One region of the Streptomyces asiaticus genome, then DNA from elsewhere that is predicted to be linked to it. Evidence: riboswitches for the same ligand, from Rfam matches in the RefSeq annotation. Region 1 holds a riboswitch; each other region holds the start of a gene.

Region 1 (4,294 bases):
TGCCGCGAAGCGGCGGCCCTTGAGGTCGCGCTTCAGCCGCTGCGCGGTCACCCCGTGCAGCACCCCCGGATCGGCCACCTCCGCCCGCTCGACGCGGCGGCCCTGGGCGCAGGAGGCGAGCGTCCGCCGGAACCCCTCGACGTCCGGAAGCTCGGGCATAGCGTCAGGCTACGCCCGGGGCTTCCGTCGCGCGTTGCGGAGAGCGCCCCCGTTCGGGGGTCTTCATCGGATAAAGTACCTCATCATGCGATTCATTCGCGCCGCCCAGGGGGTGAGCGGTCGCAGCCAGACGCTGTTCGCGATCACACGGTGTCTGCCGTTCCTGGTCCTGGCGGCGGTACTCGGCATCGAGCTCTCCCCCGCGCACACCCTCTACACCGGCCCCCTGCTCTCCCCGGCGCCGGCGCTGGCGGCGGTGACCATGGGGCCGGTCGGCACCGGCGGGGTGGCGGTCCTGGCGGGCGTGGTCAGCGCGATCACCGCCATCCACAACGACGCCTGGGGCACCCCGCAGCTGTACACCAATCTGCTGGCCCTGCTGGTGGTGGCGGTGGCGAGCGTGGCGACCTGCGCGGTGCGGGTGCGCCGGGACCGCGAGCTGGCCCATGTCCGCCGGATCGCCGAGGTGTCCCAGAACGTGGTGCTGCGGCCGCTGCCCGCCCGGATGGGCGTGGTGAACACCGCCAGCGTCTATCTGGCGGCCGAGCGCGGTGCGCAGATCGGCGGGGACCTCTACGAGGCGATGTGCACCCGCTACGGAGTGCGGCTGATCGTCGGCGATGTGCGGGGAAAGGGGCTGGCCGCGGTGCGGTCCGCCGCGGCCGTCGTGGGCGCCTTCCGGGAGGCGGTGCACTACGAGCAGGACCTCGCCGAGGTGATGCACCGCTGTGCGGCCGCGCTGGCGCGCGAGGACGAGCTGCTGGACCGCTCCCAGCTACAGGATCCGCGGGAGCTCGAGGAGCAGTTCGTCACCGTGCTCCTCGCCCAGGTGGTGACGGACGATTCGCTGGTGCGGCTGATCAACCGCGGCCATCCGCCGCCCCTGGTGATGCACGAGGGCGAGGTGCGCTCCCTGGACCCGGCGCGCCCGCTGCCGCCGCTGGGCCTCGAGGAGTTCCTCGGCCCTCCCGCGATCGGCGTCGAGACCTTTCCGTTCCTGCCCGGTGACCGGCTGTTGCTGCACACCGACGGGGTGATCGAGGCCCGCAACGACTACGACGAGTTCTTTCCGCTGCAGCGGGCCATGGAGACGCTGGACTGCGCCACCCCGTCCGAGTACCTGGACGGGCTGCGCCACGCCCTGGTCCGGCACACCGAGGGACGGCTGACGGACGACGCGGCCATGGTCCTCATCGAGCGGGACACCGGCGGCGCGGACCGGCCGTTCCGCTGAGCCGTTCGCACCACCTCTGAGCCCGTTGTGCCACGGCGCCGTACATCCGCCGTACGGTCGGCCGGTGTTGGCCGCTTCGGCATGGGTTGACGCCCTCGCGGAGCGCGACGACACTGTCAGGGACGGTCACGATTGTCAGCGCCCACCGTGCGGAACCCCCGCTCAGGTGGGTCATCGGCCCCGGCTCGTTGACAGGCAACCCTTCTCCCGCGACGGGGTGCCCCCGGGTGACGACCAGGTTCCGTCGGCGTGGACGGGACAAGCGCGGTCTCGCTGCCTCGCGAGCCCCCGATGATGGGATCGGTGGAGATGCCCAGGACCGACAGCCACGGGGACGGCGTCCGCCGGCGTTCCCGTCCGTTGTCCCCGCTCCGCCGGCTCCGCCTCCTGACCAGACGGCTGCATATCGATCTGCTGCGCATCTGTAGCGCCTCCAGTCCAGCTCTCTGAGTCGGCCCGAGTCGACACGGTCACCGAGCGCGGCCCCGCGCGCCGGGGTCGGGTGTGTCCCGGCCCCGCCCCGGCGGGTGCCCCGCGCGGGCTTCCCCTCCGTCGTGCCACCGGCGCCGCCCTCGACCGGCGGTGGCCGGGGCTTCCGCCACTGCCTTGGAGAGCCATGTCCGAGACGTTTCCGGTCAGTTCAGGTCCTGCCGCTCTTCTCGACCCCGACCCCTGCTCGCCCCGCCCCCGGATCGCCCCGCCCGCGCCTCCGCACCGCTTCCGCAGCCGCATCGGCGTCGACCTCGCCGGTGGCTTCTATCCGGTGCCGCATCGCTATCGGCTCTACCTCTCCGCGAGCTGTCCGCTCTCACTGCGCGTCTCCATCACCCTCGATCTGCTCGGGCTGCGGGACACCGTGGCCACCACCCTCGTCGGGCTCCCGGAGGACACCCCCGAGGCGTACGCCGCGCTGCGCGGGGCCTACGAGGCCACCTGGCACCGCTACAGCGGACCGGTGGACGCGCCCGCGCTGTGCGACGGCTGGACCGGACGTGTCGTCAGCAATCACACGCCCGACATCCTGCGCGACCTCGCCGGCCATCTCAGCGACGACAGCGGGACCGGACGCCCCCGGCTGCGCCCGGCGGCCCTCGCCACGGACATCGACGCCCTCCGGGACCTGCTCGACGCGGACATCACCCACGCCGCCCGGCAGGCCGGGACGGCTGCCGAGGCGGAGTGCCGGGACGCGGCGCTGGAGCGGCTGCTGACCGCCCTCGGCCGGCTCGACCGCGGGCTGACGGCCGCGCCGTACGCCCTGGGCGAGGAGCTGACCGCCGCCGATGTGGACCTGTGGGTGGCCCTGGTCCAACTCGACACCGAGCACCGGCCCCTCCTGGACGCCGACGCGGCCGACCGGGTCTCCCGCCATGGGCGGCTGCGCGCCTATGTGCGGCGGCTGCACGCCCATCCGGCGTTCCACACCACGCTTCCGGAGGCCCTCCAGGACGAGGTGTCCTGAGTCTACGTCGAGGTGTCCTGAGGGGCGTCACGGTGCGGCGTCAGGCGGGCGGACACGATTTCCAGTGTGCTCCCCCGCCGCGGCCGTTGGCGCCGCTCGGCGGCGCGGCGCACGGCCCGGCGCTCAGGACAGCGCGGCCCGCGCGTCGCCGAACTCGCCCATCGCCCCGGCCACGATGGCCTCCAGACGGGCGTGGTGGGCGCCGCGCCAGTAGACCCGCTCACAGACCGTGCAGCGCGCGAAGACGTCGTAGGTGCGCCGGGTGCCGCGCTGGAGCCGCTCCCGGACCGTCTCCTTGTCGGCGTCCTCCAGTGGCCCGTTGCAGGCGGTGCAGCGGGTCCAGGGTGCCAGGCTCGGGGTGAACCGGCCGAGGACGTCGCGCAGCTGCTCATCGGGGCGGTCGCTGTAGACGTACGCCCCGGCCCACAGCTCGCGACGGCGCAGCAGCCCCCGGTCGCGGGAGAGCAGCACCCGGCGCTGGGCGGCGGAGCGCGCGGCCAGCTCGGGATCGCCGATGTCCTCGCTCTCGTACGCGGCGTCCACGCCCAGCAGCCGCAGCCGCCGCGCGAGGGTGCCCAGGTGCACATCGAGCAGGAAGCGCAGCGGCGCGCCCGGGACCCGCTGGGGGCGGACGACCGGCTGGACCTCCACGGTCTCCCCCGCGCCCGGCACCCGCGAGACGGCGGCCTCCTCGCCGTTCACCAGCACCCTTCCCACCTCGGTGAGCGGCACCCCGAGCGACTCGACCACATGGCCGAGGGTGGAGACGCCGTCGGTGACGACGGCCGTCCAGGGGCGGCGCCGCTCGGGGACGGCGAAGAAGCGCAGCTCAGGAGCGAGGCTGACGTGGATCTCGGGTCCGTTCACACCGCCAGCATGCCAGGCGCCCCCGGCCCGGGGCGACGGCGTTTCGGGGGTCAGGCCGTAGCGGACCAGAGCACCTGCCGGCGAGCAGGTGGCCTCCGGCACGGTCGTGGCCATGATCGGAGCGGAGTGACCGCGCCCCGGGGCCGAGCGGGACCTGTACCCGTCCGTACGTGCGCCGCGGTCCGGGCGGCGGCCTGGTCGTGGCCGAGCCCGATCCGGACGCCATGGTCCACGCGACAGCGGTCCATCTGCGCTACCGCAAGGTCGGCCCGCAGGCGCTGTTCGAGGCGCGCACCGCCCTCGAGGTGGCGGCGGTCCGCGGCGCGTCCGAGAACATCGACGAGGCCTCATCAATGTGCTGACGCAGCTGAGCGCGGCCGACTTCCTCGGCGCCACCGCGACGTTCGACAAGAAGGCGGCCCGCAGGGTGGAGTCGTCGAAGCAGGCCGAGGAGGTCCACCGGACGCACGAGGCGATCGCGGACGCGATCGTGGCGGGCGACGCCGCGCTGGCCCAGCACCGCGCGGTGCGCCACTTGAACGCGCCGGCCGCCGCCCTCGGCTCCTGACCCG
Region 2 (4,294 bases), 3.7 Mb from region 1:
CCTCGTTGATCTCGTCCGCGATCCGCCGCACCCGCTCGGTGTAGTCGCGGTAGACCGCGAGGTCCTGGCGCGAGGGGTAGGCGAACGCGACGTGCACCACGCGCTCGCGCCACTCGGGGCGGGTCTCCAGCAGCCGCCGGTAAGCCAGCAGCCCGCGCACGATGTTCTTGGACAGCTCGGTGCGGTCCACCCGGACGATCGACTTCCGGCCCGGCCCGATCTGCGCCCGCAGAGTGCTCAGCCGTTCGTCCACATCGGGCTGGCGCGACCGCTCCCGCAGGAAGTCCGCGTCGGCGCCCAGGCCGTGGACGCCCAGCCGGGTCTCCCGGCCCTCGAAGCGCACGGCCGTCACCCTGCCGCCACCGCCACCGCCACCGCTAGCGCCACCGCTACCGTCGCCGTCGCGGACGATCTCCGCGCCCAGCACCGCCGCGCAGCAGTCGGCGAAGGCGGTGGCCCAGCGCTCGGTGAGGAAGGCGGCGCGGTCGCCGCCGAGGATGCCGCGCAGCACACCCGCCGCGACGTCGTCCGGCAGCAGCCGGTAGTAGTCCGGCGGGGCCCACGGGGTGTGGGAGAAGTGACCGATCCGCAGATCGGGGCGGCGCTCGCGGAGCATCGCGGGCACCAGCGCCAGGTGGTAGTCCTGCACCAGGACGACGGCCTCGTCCACCGCCTCCTGGGCGAGCGCGTCCGCGAAGGCCGCGTTATAGCTCTCGTAGGCCGCCCACTGCTCGGCGAACTCCGCGTCGAAGACCGGCTCGACCGGGGTCTGGTAGAGCAGATGGTGGACGAACCACAGCACCGAATTGGCGACGCCGTTGTACGCGGCGGCGAAGACGTCCGGCGCGATGTCGAGCATCCGCACCTGCTGGCCGCCGGTGTCACCGGGGTTCAGATGGCTGTCCCCGGCCCGCCGGGCCGCCTCGCGGTCGCCCTTGCCGAGCGCCGCGCACACCCACACCCCGCCCGACTCGGGGCCGATCGCGCTGAGCCCGGAGACCAGCCCGCCACCGCCGCGCCGGGCGGTGAGCGAGCCGTCCTCGGCCAGGGTGTACGAGACCGGGCCGCGGTTGGACGCGACCAGGATCGGGGCGGTGCGCGGAACTGCCATGTCGCGAGCCTAGCCAGACGCGGCCCCGCGCAAACGTACGTACGGTTTCTTGCCCCGTAGGTGCTATTCCGGTTCCGGCCACGTAAGCGCCGAGGCGCCATCCCGCGCGGACGCCGAGCCGTGGACGCCGAGGCGCCACCCTCCGCGGACGCCGAGCCGCGGGCGCCGAGCCGTGGGCGACCAGCCGCCGTCACTCCGTGGGCGCCCAGCCGCGGCCCGGCGTCACGCCGCGCGCCGCGCCGTGTACTCCGGGACCTCGATCATCGGCGGCCGCTCCTCGGTGTCCACCGCCGTGGTGCGCGGCTCGAAGCCGTTCTCGCCCCGGTCGAACTGGGTCAGCCGCGGCCGCACCAAGTGGCCCCGGGCCAGCCGTAGCTGCGCGGTGCGGTAGATCGCGGCCGCCATCCGGCCGAGCGCCTGCCCGTCCTGGTGGCGGTGTTTGCGCACCCCGATGTCCACCTGGCCGAGCGCGTCGAGCCCCACCGTGTGCAGCGCGTCCACCAATAGCCCGAGCTCGACGCCGTAGCCGACTGGGAAGGGCAGCCGCTCCAGCAGCGAGCGGCGCGCCGCGTACTCGCCGCCCAGCGGCTGGACGAATCCGGCCAGCTGGGGCCAGTGCAGATTCAGCAGCGGGCGGGCGACCAGTTCGGTGACCCGGCCGCCCTGGCCCGCCATCTCGCCGAGCGGGCGGTCGTACATGCCCTTCACCAGGTGCAGCGTGGGGTCGGTCAGCAGCGGACCGATGATCCCCGAGACAAAGCGCGGTTCGAATTCCCGCAGGTCGGCGTCGATGAAGCAGACGATGTCGCCGCTGGTGGCCAGCAGGGACCGCCACAGCACCTCGCCCTTGCCGGGCAGCGCGGGCAGCCGGGGCAGCAGCGAGTCGCGGGGGACGACGGTGGCGCCCGCCGCCGCGGCGACCTCGGCGGTGCGGTCCGTGGAACCGGAGTCCAGCACCACCAGCTCATCCACCAGCGGCATCGCCTCGCCCATCAGCTCACGCCGGATCGTGTCGGCGATCTCGCCGACCGTGGCCTCCTCGTTCAGGGCGGGCAGGACCACGCTCACCGTCGTCGCCGCGGACCGCTTCGCGGCCAGCAGGCGATCCAGCGGACGGTCGTCGGCAGACCAGGAGCGGCGCTTCAGCCAGCGCTCCACCTCATCCAGCACCTGTGTGTCTCCCTGTTGTGGTCGCTGTGACCCATCTCGCGCATCGGACGGCTACCTCAACCATCCGGGCCTTCGGTTACAGTCTTGAACAACGCACATGGCCGTCGTATGTCGGGGTCGACCTCGACGTTTACCGACGTACTGACGACGCTGGTGCTGACAAACGCCCCGGGTCCGCCCGGTGCCATACCGCTCATCCAGAGGGGCAGAGGGAACGGCCCGTTGAAGCCCCGGCAACCCTCCAGCTGATCTCGCATTCCGCAGCGAGGCTCCCAGCTCGGGAAGGTGCCAATTCCGTCTCGTGGCGAAATGCGTCGCGAGGAAGATGAGGAGAAAGGGCCTCGCCATCCATGGCTGTGCAGTCAGTAGAAAGCTCAACGACCTCCTCCACCTCCGGTGCCTTCGGCCCCGCCGTCGCATTGTCCTGCCGGGAGTGCGGTGAGCGCTTCGAGCTGGGTCCGATCTTCGCGTGTGAGGCCTGTTTCGGGCCCCTCGAGGTCGCGTACGAGCTCCCGGCCGGCGACCCGGAGGGGCTGCGCCGGCAGATCGAGGCCGGTCCGAACAGCATCTGGCGCTATGCCCCGCTGCTGCCCGTCCCCGCGGACGTGGCGGATCTGCCGAGCCTGAACCCCGGCTTCACCCAGCTGGTCAAGGCCGACAACCTCGCCCGTGAGCTCGGCGTCACCGGTGAGCTGCACATCAAGGACGACTCCGGGAACCCGACCCACTCCTTCAAGGACCGGGTCGTCGCCATCGCCGTCCAGGCCGCCCGCACCTTCGGCTTCACCACCCTCTCCTGCTCCTCCACGGGCAACCTCGCCGGCGCGGTGGGCGCCGCGGCCGCCCGCGCGGGCTTCCGCTCCTGCGTCTTCATCCCGCACGACCTGGAGGCGGGCAAGGTAGTCATGGCCGCGGTCTACGGCGGTGAGCTGGTCGGCATCGAGGGCACCTACGACGACGTCAACCGTTTCTGCAGCGAGCTGATCGGCGACCCTGCGGGTGAGGGCTGGGGCTTCGTCAACGTCAATCTGCGGCCGTACTACGGCGAGGGCTCCAAGACCCTGGCGTACGAGATCTGCGAGCAGCTCGGCTGGCGGCTGCCGGACCAGATCGTCGTCCCGATCGCCTCCGGCTCCCAGCTCACCAAGATCGACAAGGGGCTGAAGGAGCTGATCGCGATCGGTCTGGTCGAGGACCGGCCCTACAAGATCTTCGGCGCCCAGGCCGAGGGCTGCTCCCCGGTCTCCGCCGCCTTCAAGGCCGGCCATGACGTCGTCCGGCCGCAGAAGCCGCGGACCATCGCCAAGTCGCTGGCCATCGGCAATCCCGCGGACGGCCCGTACGTCCTGGACATCGCCCGCCGTACGGGCGGCGCGGTGGAGGACGTGAACGACGAGCAGATCGTCGACGCCATCAAGCTGCTGGCCCGCACCGAGGGGATCTTCGCGGAGACCGCGGGCGGTGTGACCGTCGGCGTGACCAAGAAGCTGATCGAGGACGGTCTGCTCGACCCGTCCCTGACGACCGTCGTGCTCAACACCGGCGACGGCCTCAAGACCCTCGACGCGGTGGCCCCCACCACGGGTCCCTCCGCCATCATCCGCCCCACCCTTGACTCGTTCCGAGAGGCTGGCCTCGCATGAGCGTCAACGTCCGAATCCCGACCATCCTCCGCACCTACACCGGCGGTCAGGCCGAGGTCCCGGCCGAGGGCGCGACCCTCGCCGAGGTCCTGGCGGACCTGGAGAAGAACCACGCGGGCATCTCGGCGCGCGTCCTGGACGACACCGGCAAGCTCCGCCGCTTCGTGAACGTCTACGTCAACGACGACGACGTCCGCTTCGCCGACGGCCTGGCCACGGCGACCCCGGACGGCGCCGGGATCTCGATCATCCCGGCGGTCGCGGGCGGCTGCTGACCTCGCGCCCCCCTCCTCACCTTTGGCATCGCCCCGTCCGGGGACAACCGGACGGGGCGATTCCGTGTGTGGAATCGCGATACAGTTGCCCGGAT
Region 3 (4,294 bases), 6.3 Mb from region 1:
GCCCAGGGGGCCCAGGGGGCCCAGGGGGCCCAGGGGGCCCAGGGGGCCCAGGGGCCCAAGGCCCCACGAGGCCCGTTGGGCCTCAGCCGCGGTCCGGGACGCAGCGGCCGTCCTCCGTGCGGTAGCTCCACCGGGCGCCGTCGCGCACCAGCTCCTTCACGGCGCCCACGAACCGCTCCACATGCTCGTCCGGGGTGCCCGCCCCGAAGCTGACCCGGATCGCGTTCAGCGACCGCTCCCCCGGCGCGGCCTCGGGCGCGCCGCACTCGCCCGGCTCGTCGGGCTCGCTGTCCAGCAGGGTGCGGACCAGCGGATGGGCGCAGAACAGACCGTCGCGCACGCCGATGCCGTACTCCGCGGAGAGCGCCGCCGCGAAGTGGGAGCTGTTCCAGCCCTCCACCACGAACGACAGCACACCGACCCGGGGCGCGTCGTCGCCGAACAGCGAGAGCACCCGTACCTCGGGCACCTCGGCCAGCCCGGCCCGCACCTTCTCGATCAGCTGCCGCTCACGGGCGACCAGGCCCTCGAAACCGGCCTCGGTCAGCGCCTTGCACGCCGACGCGATCGCGTAGACCCCGATGACGTTCGGCGAGCCCGCCTCGTGCCGGGCGGCGGTGGTGTGCCACTCGACGTCGACGCCGCCGTCCTCCTTGCGCGTGACCTTACGGCTGGCGCCGCCGCCCGCCAGATACGGCCGGGCCTCCCGCAGCCAGTCCGCCCGCCCGGCCAGCACCCCGGCCCCGAAGGGCGCGTACAGCTTGTGCCCGGAGAAGGCCACCCAGTCGATGTCCGCCTCGGCGATGTCCACGGGGTGGTGCGGGGCCAGCTGTGCGGCGTCCAGGACGATACGGGCGCCGTGGGCGTGCGCGGCCGCGGCCAGCTCCCGCACCGGCCACAGCTCACCCGTCACATTGGACGCGCCGGTCACGCACACCAGCGCCGGGCCCCCGGCGCGCCCCGCGAGCGCCTTCTCCAGCGTCTCCACCGCCTGCCGCGGGGAGCGCGGGGCGCTGAGGTAGCGGACGGTGACGTCTTCCCGCTGCTCCCACGGCAGCAGCGAGGCGTGGTGCTCGGTCTCGAAGACGAAGACCTCGGTGCCCCGGGGCGCCACGGCGGCCAGGAGATTGAGCGAATCGGTGGTGGAGCGGGTGAAGACGACCTGGTCGTCCTCGCGGCAGCCCAGGAAGGCGGCGACATCCTTACGGCTGTTCTCGAAGAGGTCGGTGGACAGCTGCGAGAGGTAGCCCGCCCCGCGGTGCACGCTGCCGTAGTACGGCGCGTAGGCGGCGATGTCGTCCCAGACCCGCCGCAGCGCGGGGGCGCTGGCGGCGTAGTCGAGCGCCGCGTAGGTCACCTCACCGCCGGTGACCAGGGGCACCAGGACATCGCTGCCCAGCACGGGCAGCGGCTCACAGGCGGCGGCAGCGGAGACGGAAGCAGGTGCGGAGGCGGAAGCGGGTGCGGAGACGGAAGCAGGTGCGGAGGCGGTGGCAGCAGGGCGCGCGGACATGGCGAGGTCTCCCGAAGGGGTCGGAGGAATGCGTGACGCGCACGGAAACGGCGGCGGCGGGCCGGCCGTAAGGGCGCGGAAAATCGCTCGACGCACGGCTGTACCGCGCGGAGCACATTGAGGAGAGACGGGCCGCTCGGCCCTAGCGCATTCGCTGCATCACGGAAGAACTCCCTCGACCACCAGGACCCCTAGTGCGAGGGGTCCGCGCTTGCCGCCGGCCTCGCTGCCTGGCGGCCTGGTCATCACCCGGGGCACCCCGCCACGGACGGAGGGTTGCCGGACAGCGGGCCGGGGCCGTAGTCGCTGTCGCTCGTGACCTGGGCAGGAGTATGCCATGTCAGACGCCGGCGCTCATGTCCTGTCCGCATCCCGGACAGGACATGAGCGCCGTAGGGACCCGCGCAAACAGAGGCAGAGCCCCGATCCGGGGTCTGGGGCGGAGCCCCAGTTGTGGGAAGGGGCGGGGAGGGGAAAGCAGCCCGCCGCAGGCGCCAGGGCCCGCCGGGCCCCACTACGCGTGGGTGGCCCGGACCCATCGCTCCAGGACGTCACGCGCCGCGCCCGAGTCGATCGACTCGGCGGCCCGCGCCACGCCCGCCCCGATCCGGTCCGTCAGCGGCTTGTCCCCCGGCTCCCGCTCGAGCGCCACCAGCGCCGCCGCCGAGTTCAGCAGCACCGCGTCCCGGACCGGGCCCCGCTCGCCCGCCAGCAGCCGGCGGGCCACATCGGCGTTGTACGAGGCATCCGCGCCCCGCAGGGCCTCCACGGGGGCCCGCTCGACGCCCACGTCCCGGGGGTCGAAGGTCTCCTGGCGCACGGCGCCGTCCCGGACCTCCCACACCTGGGAGGTCGTGGTCACCGTGAGCTCGTCCAGCCCGTCGTCGCCCCGGACGACCAGCGCGGAGGATCCGCGCTCGGCCAGCACCCCGGCGATGATGGGCGCCATACGGGCGTCGGCGACCCCGGTCGCCTGGGAGGTGACCTTCGCCGGGTTGGTCAGCGGGCCGAGCAGGTTGAACGGGGTGGCGACGCCCAGCTCGCGGCGGGCCGAGGCGACATGCCGCAGCGACGGGTGGAACTTCACCGCGAAGCAGAAGGTGATCCCCGCCTCCTCGGCGACCTCGACCACCCGCTCGGGGGTGATATCCAGATTGACGCCGAGCTTCTCCAGCACGTCGGAGGCGCCGCTGGCGGAGGACGCGGCACGGTTGCCGTGCTTGACCACCCGCGCGCCGGTACCGGCGACGACCAGCGCGGACATGGTGGAGATGTTGACGGTCTTGGCGCGGTCGCCGCCGGTGCCCACGATGTCCACGGTCGCCCCGGGCACCTCGATCACCCGGGCGTGCTCGTACATGGCGCGCACCAGACCGACCACCTCGGAGACCGTCTCGCCCTTGGCGCGCAGCGCGATCGCGAAACCGGCGATCTGGGCGTCGGTGGCCTCGCCCCGCATGATCCGGTCCATGGCCCAGGCGGTGTCCTCGGCGTCGAGGTCCCGGCCGGCGATCAGCGAGCTCAGTACGTCCGGCCAGGTGCGGGCCGTCGCGGTGCTGTCGCCTCCGGCGGGGGTCACAACGTCCATGGTCCGCTCCTGGATCCGTGGGGGTGGGCAGGGAAGGGGTCCGCGCACTTCAGCGGCCCGTCGCAAGCCTATCGGCCGCACGGCCGGGGCCCCGGCCGGACCGTGCGGTCCGGGCCGGGGCCCTGGTCTGTGGCGTAGCTGTATGAAGAAACCGGTCGCTGAAGGGTTACCGGGAGATCAGTGGTGGCCGTGGCCGCTGGTGATCTCGTGGTACTCCTCGCGGGTCGGCTTCGGAATGACGTTGTCCCCGCCGTAGTAGCCCTTGGAGAGCTTCGAACGGAGCTTCTGGGAACGCTTTATCTTCCGCTTGACCCCGTTCTCGTCGACCTCCGGGCCGATCTCGTAGGGCTCGGGCTGGTCATGCTGGGTGAGAATGTGCAGCTGCTCCTGCGCGAGCGGCTCGTGGACCTCGATGAACTCACCGTGCGGCAGCCGCTTGATGATGCCGGTCTCACGGCCGTGCAGCACCTTGTCCTTGTCGCGCCGCTGGAGGCCGAGGCAGATCCGCTTGGTGGCGATGAACGCCAGGACCGGGCCGACGAAGAAGGCGATCCGCACGAACCACGTGATCGAGTTGATCGACAGGTGGAAGTGGGTGGCCCACAGGTCGTTACCGCCACCGACCAGCATCACGAAGTACGCGGTGATCCAGGCGACACCGAACGCGGTACGCGTCGGGGCGTTGCGCGGGCGGTCCAGGATGTGGTGCTCACGCTTGTCGCCGGTGATCCAGGACTCGATGAACGGGTAGAGCCCGATCGCGAACAGGACCAGCGGGAAGAGCACGATCGGGATGAACACGCCCAGGACGAGCGTGTGGCCCCAGGCGTTGATCTCCCAGCCGGGCATCACACGGACCAGACCCTCGGCGAAGCCCATGTACCAGTCGGGCTGGGCACCGGTGGACACCTGGTCGGGCCGGTAGGGACCGATGGTCCAGATCGGGTTTATGGTCGCGACCGCGGAGAGGACCGCGATCACACCGAAGACCAGGAAGAAGAAGCCGCCCGCCTTGGCCATGTAGACCGGCAGCAGAGGCATGCCGACGACGTTCTTCTCGGTCTTTCCGGCCCCGGGGTACTGCGTGTGCTTGTGGTAGAAGACCAGGATCAGGTGCGCCACCAGCAGGCCGAGCATGATGCCCGGCAGCAGCAGGACGTGGACCGGGTAGAGCCTCGCGATGAGGTCCGTCC

What was found. A riboswitch is a leader RNA that binds a small molecule or an ion and turns the genes downstream of it on or off. The one in region 1 is predicted to bind S-adenosylmethionine.
Region 2: another riboswitch for S-adenosylmethionine. It lies ahead of thrC (threonine synthase); the one in region 1 lies ahead of KHP12_RS08850 (glutathione S-transferase C-terminal domain-containing protein).
Region 3: another riboswitch for S-adenosylmethionine. It lies ahead of KHP12_RS36275 (aminotransferase class V-fold PLP-dependent enzyme); the one in region 1 lies ahead of KHP12_RS08850 (glutathione S-transferase C-terminal domain-containing protein).

What each region holds. Positions count from the first base shown of each region.
Region 1 covers NZ_JAGSHX010000006.1:341,988-346,281, forward strand. The annotation lists gene KHP12_RS08840 (Fpg/Nei family DNA glycosylase) at 1-159, opposite strand, end outside; gene KHP12_RS08845 (PP2C family protein-serine/threonine phosphatase) at 245-1,393, shown strand; SAM riboswitch class IV at 1,518-1,664, shown strand; gene KHP12_RS08850 (glutathione S-transferase C-terminal domain-containing protein) at 2,010-2,855, shown strand; gene KHP12_RS08855 (Mut7-C RNAse domain-containing protein) at 2,979-3,722, opposite strand; gene KHP12_RS08860 (hypothetical protein) at 3,893-4,084, shown strand; gene KHP12_RS08865 (FCD domain-containing protein) at 4,078-4,290, shown strand.
Region 2 covers NZ_JAGSHX010000006.1:4,072,576-4,076,869, reverse strand. The annotation lists gene KHP12_RS24570 (alpha,alpha-trehalose-phosphate synthase (UDP-forming)) at 1-1,111, opposite strand, end outside; gene KHP12_RS24565 (glucosyl-3-phosphoglycerate synthase) at 1,334-2,281, opposite strand; SAM riboswitch class I at 2,472-2,613, shown strand; gene thrC (threonine synthase) at 2,632-3,924, shown strand; gene KHP12_RS24555 (MoaD/ThiS family protein) at 3,921-4,199, shown strand.
Region 3 covers NZ_JAGSHX010000006.1:6,673,398-6,677,691, reverse strand. The annotation lists gene KHP12_RS36275 (aminotransferase class V-fold PLP-dependent enzyme) at 83-1,513, opposite strand; SAM riboswitch class IV at 1,716-1,834, opposite strand; gene trpD (anthranilate phosphoribosyltransferase) at 2,028-3,101, opposite strand; gene qcrB (cytochrome bc1 complex cytochrome b subunit) at 3,279-4,294, opposite strand, start outside.